2 regions of the Methylophaga sp. UBA3603 genome follow, and region 2 is predicted to be linked to the other one. Evidence: riboswitches for the same ligand, from Rfam matches in the RefSeq annotation. Region 2 holds a riboswitch; the other holds the start of a gene.
The links. A riboswitch is a leader RNA that binds a small molecule or an ion and turns the genes downstream of it on or off. The one in region 2 is predicted to bind cobalamin.
Positions count from the first base shown of each region.

Region 1: it holds a riboswitch for cobalamin, as region 2 does, so the genes downstream of both, B4F66_RS07080 (cobaltochelatase subunit CobN) here and B4F66_RS05730 (TonB-dependent receptor domain-containing protein) in region 2, are expected to answer to the same signal.

Region 1 covers NZ_DFMC01000008.1:351,713-354,121, forward strand. Annotated here, with positions in the region: gene B4F66_RS07080 (cobaltochelatase subunit CobN) at 1-1,189, opposite strand, end outside; cobalamin riboswitch at 1,289-1,596, opposite strand; gene B4F66_RS07085 (LemA family protein) at 1,790-2,368, shown strand; gene B4F66_RS07090 (M48 family metalloprotease) at 2,371-2,409, shown strand, end outside.
Region 2 covers NZ_DFMC01000008.1:53,173-55,581, reverse strand. Annotated here, with positions in the region: gene B4F66_RS05730 (TonB-dependent receptor domain-containing protein) at 1-1,080, opposite strand, end outside; cobalamin riboswitch at 1,142-1,337, opposite strand; cobalamin riboswitch at 1,417-1,619, shown strand; gene B4F66_RS05725 (hypothetical protein) at 1,675-2,250, shown strand; gene B4F66_RS05720 (cobyrinic acid a,c-diamide synthase CobB) at 2,250-2,409, shown strand, end outside.

The DNA of each region.
Region 1 (2,409 bases), 300 kb from region 2:
GCAGTGCCTGACGGTTTATATGTTCTTTAATTGGTAGACTTTGCGTCAGCTGGGCCCCGGTTTGTGGGTCCATCTTTGCAGGCTCGGTCAATGCCAGAATCTGTGGCTGACTGACACCTTGCAACTCCGGCATGGCAATCCGATAATGAATCGAATCGCGAGGAATACCCTGTGAAGATAAGGCATAATCCGCCTCACTTAATTTATTAAGACGAATACCTTTTAAAACCGGAACATTAAGCTCAGTAAATAATTGTTCAACCTGCTCACGACCATCACCACCACCAATCACAAAGTCCTGAAAAGAAACGATTCCCCATGGTGTGTTTGGCAAAGATTTGTTCATCACCTTTTTGATCGTCTCAATAGCCTCAACACTGGGTTCGCCCCAGGCGGCCAATACGGAAACACATTGACTGTTCAGCGCCTGACAATACTGCTGATGCAGTTTCCATTCACCTGTTAAATCGCCGGTATCATGATCGACCAACCAGACAACAGGATTTGTTGTATCAAGTTGTTTGGCTAGTTCAGTTGGGCTTAACCATTGAGTTTTATCGTCTTTATGCAAAGCAAAGCGTAAAGCCCCAACAGGTTGTAATTCGGCTTTTTTACTGCCTTCTGTGAGCAACATGTCCAGCAGACTGCGTGAATTCTCTGTCGAACGGTTAACCCAGTAAGCACGAGCCTGTAACCAGTTAGCATACTCGGGATATTGAACCTGTTTGGCCTCTAACAGAGTTGTTGTGCTTAATGAGGCTTTATCACTCAAGATATGATTAGGAATAGATTGTGTAACCGGATCGCTATTTAATTCGATAAGCCGCTGGTCACTATGTAAAACATAGCGTTTTTGATCATTGTTATATTGCCGAACGAGTAATCGTTCCACAGGATCGCCAAATACACCAACCACTAATATGCTTGCACTGTTATCAATCAATTGCTGTAAGTCAGCATCAGTCAAAGCATTAAGCTGACTGACCGTGCGGATTTGAATGTCTGCATCAGGCTGTTGTTGTAATAATTGATGTGCTCCAGAGACCAAAGTCGGGGCAGAGCGATCTGACACAATAACCATTACATGATGCTCACTGGCATACGCACTTGAAGTTATCAGAGAAAACAACAGGGCAAATAGAAAAATGGGTCGGTGAAAACACAAGCGATATTTAACAATATAAGACATCAGACATCCTGCCGTAGCAAAAGCAGCTACCAGTTAGGTAAATAGCGGGCAGGGGACAGTATGGGTGTAATCTCGGAACGTTCAGGCACCCCGCCACGACTCCTTAGTTAGCTTCGGGCCGGTCTCCGGACTTACAGCTTAGCCATATTGGGGGCTGATTTTCTTTACTGGCCATTACGAATGTTGGCGATGAAAGATAAAAACAGATCCTCGGCATCATGTCTCGTCTTCCCATACTGTTAAGTACAGTGACTGTCGATCTATCAGGCAGATAGCGACCAGAGCAATGAAATAACTGTTTACCGTTGCGGGGGCAGTACAGGAATAACCAAATAAGAGGCGCACCTGTTTCCCGTTTAACCTTAATCACATGTAGCAATAAAGGCACCTGAAACTGCCTGCGATAATACAGACAAATGGTAATCAGTCAAACTATGCGATATTGGCAGTAATACGTTAATAAGACTGATCGTGATTTTGAGATAGTATTTGGCTGAACGTTAATAGCCCTTAGCTTTCATAGTCAGTAAGCTGTTTAATACTATGGGTAACTAATCCATAATCAATCACGACATTAAATTCAATAGAAGGAGAGTAAATATGGAATGGATATTACTAGGGATTGTCGGCCTGCTGATTTTATATGTGATTATTGAATACAATAAATTGGTTCGGCATCGCAATATCTTCCAGAATGCATTCAAACAGATAGACGTTACACTTAAGCAACGTCACGACATGATTCCGCAGCTGGTCAGCACCGTTAAAGGCTATGCCAAGCATGAACAGGAAACGCTTAATGGGGTAATTGAAGCCCGCAATCAAGCAGAAAAAATGCGTGATCAAACCGACTCGGGCGATGCAAAGTCAATGCTGGCGCTTGGACAGGCTGAAGGTGTGTTAGGTAAAGCAATGGGCGGCATCTTCGCTTTATCAGAAGCTTATCCGGATCTGAAAGCGGATGGTGCTTTCCGTGATCTGATGGAACAGCTGACCAGCATTGAAAACAAAGTGGCAGCCTCGCGCCGCGGCTACAACAATACGGTGCTTGAATATAACAATGTTCTGGAAACTTTTCCGACCAATATCCTAGCCAATATGTTCAGCTTTACTCGCGCCTCAGAGCTGGAGTTTGATGACCGTGAAGCGATTCAAGACGCGCCCAAGGTTGAGTTTTAAAAATGGCTGCAATGAGCAGCTATCAACTGGGTGCATATGCC
Region 2 (2,409 bases):
GCTGATAAAAATCGCCTTGTTATCACGTGAGGTTTCATCGTAATCAATCGTGCCCTCAATACGATCGTTATCATAATCCAGCCCAACATTGAGACGTTGCTGTTTTGACAGCATAAAAGTATTAACCAGACTGAAAAACCGATGACGAGTATTGAACGTGCCATCGGCAGTACCATCCGCATAATTATCTGACTCGTCGCGGGATTCAGATAAATTAAAGGACATTAGCCAATTATCCGTGAATTGATAACGTGAATTTACACCCATAACCTGTTGAATATTATCAGCATAAAAATCTTCGGTCAGGGAAAAACTATCATAATGATTTTGTGATTGAGCGCGTAAAAAATTCGCTCCAACACTCCAGTCCTTATTGATATCGTGATCAATTTTTGCTGAAACACTATTATTTCGATAACCATCATGATCCGGATTATCTTCTTCTCTGGCATTAATTCCATTGGTTGATTGATGCGAGAAATTGGCATGATAACGAGTCGTTTCATTACCTCCACTTACGCCCGCACTTGCCTGTTTAGTATTATGACTACCAATATCCACCGAAGCATAGGGAGTTGGATCCTGGTTTTTACCTTGCCGGGTAAATATCTGAATGACGCCACCAATCGCCTCTGAACCATACAAACCAGACCTCGGTCCACGTACGATTTCAATTCGTTCAATCTGATTTACCGGAAAGTCCTGGATGGCAGCCCCTCCTGATGTAGCAGAATGCCATTTAACCCCATCAACTAAAAAAAGCACATGATCTGAATTTGTGCCTCGTAAATAGACACTGCTGTTTTTCCCCAAGCCACCGCTATTTGAAATATCCATACCTGGAAACCGTGACAGTAAGCTGGGCAAATTATTAATCTGCAAACGATCTATATCCGCACGTGTGATAACGGTATTCGGGGCCAATACATTTTCCGTGGGCATACGGTTTGCCGTAATCGTCATTGCATCAAGGGATTCCTGTTCAGCCAGAGCCGTAACAGAGAAGGTGGAAGTAGCCAGTGCCGCCAAAGTCAGTCGTGCACAGACACGCAAAGGCATGGCCTTTGTTGAAGGTTTCATATTGTCTCCTAGGGATACGCTCACCCGCGATCCAGGTTAATAAAGTCACACAACACGATTCGGTTGTGATGAACTTCAGGCCGGTCTCCGGACTCACGTTGTGGCTTGCGCCAGTACATCCGCCTTCCCACGATTAATACGCAGTGGCTGATTGGATGCATTTTCAACGTTTACCGTTGCGGGGGCAGTGTTGGATTTTCACCAACTTCCCGTTTAACTCTGATGGATATCAAAGCACCTGAAGAGGCGCGCATCTTAAATCTCCCATGGCTTATCGTCAAACCTGATAAGGACAATTAATGATTTCCAAATTGACAATATAGCTTGCTAATCCTTATTCTGTCGGCAGTTTCAGGTGTCGCGAAAGTGATGAAACGGGAAGTCGGTGCAGCCAAACATTGGATAAACCCGACACTGCCCCCGCAACGGTAAATGAGTTCAGGTTGAACGTTACGCCACTGTATCTATTACGGGAAGGTGTTCAACCGGTGACAACACCGCTCATGAGTCCGGAGACCGGCCTGAAATATCCTGGTCTGTTGACCGAAAATGCTATTAACCAAGTTGTGCGGGTGAGCACATCGGAGAACCTCAATGTCGTTATTATCTCTACGTCAGCAACTGATCGTGGCTGCACTTCTTGTCTTATTAATGGTGATGACTCGTGGTCATCATTTCGCCGATATCAACGTTTTACCCAGCGCCTCCTGGGCAGTATTTATGCTCGCCGGATTTTATCTGGCCTCAAAATTGTGGTTTCCGGCTTTTTTAGGTCTGGCTGTTGTGCTGGATTTGATGTCGGTATACATAGGCGGCGCCAGTAATTTCTGTGTTTCGCCATCTTATGGCTTTTTACTGCCTGCATATGGAAGTTTGTGGCTGGCAGGTCGCTGGTTTCAATCCAAATACCAATTTAACTGGACTGCTCTGTTTACACTGGCGATGACGCTGGTGACGGTTACCGCAGTTGCCGGCCTGTTCAGTGGCGGTGGTTTTTACTGGTTTTCAGGTCGTTATGTCGATCCAACCATGGCTGAGTATCTGACCCGGTTTGTCCAGTCCTATCCTGGCAACCTGAGTAAATTAAGCTTTTATATTGCTGCTGCCGCGGTGATTCATATCAGCTTCCGTTTTGCGAATTTGAGCCAGCGCAGTAATCAGCTACGTTAATGTCACAGCAGCCGCAAACCTGCGCTGCGCTGATTATTGCTGCCCCCGCCTCAGGTCAAGGTAAAACAACCGTTACCGCGACCTTGGCGTGGCATTATCGACGTCAGGGTAAACAGGTCCGAATTTTCAAAGTGGGTCCAGACTTTCTGGACCCAATGA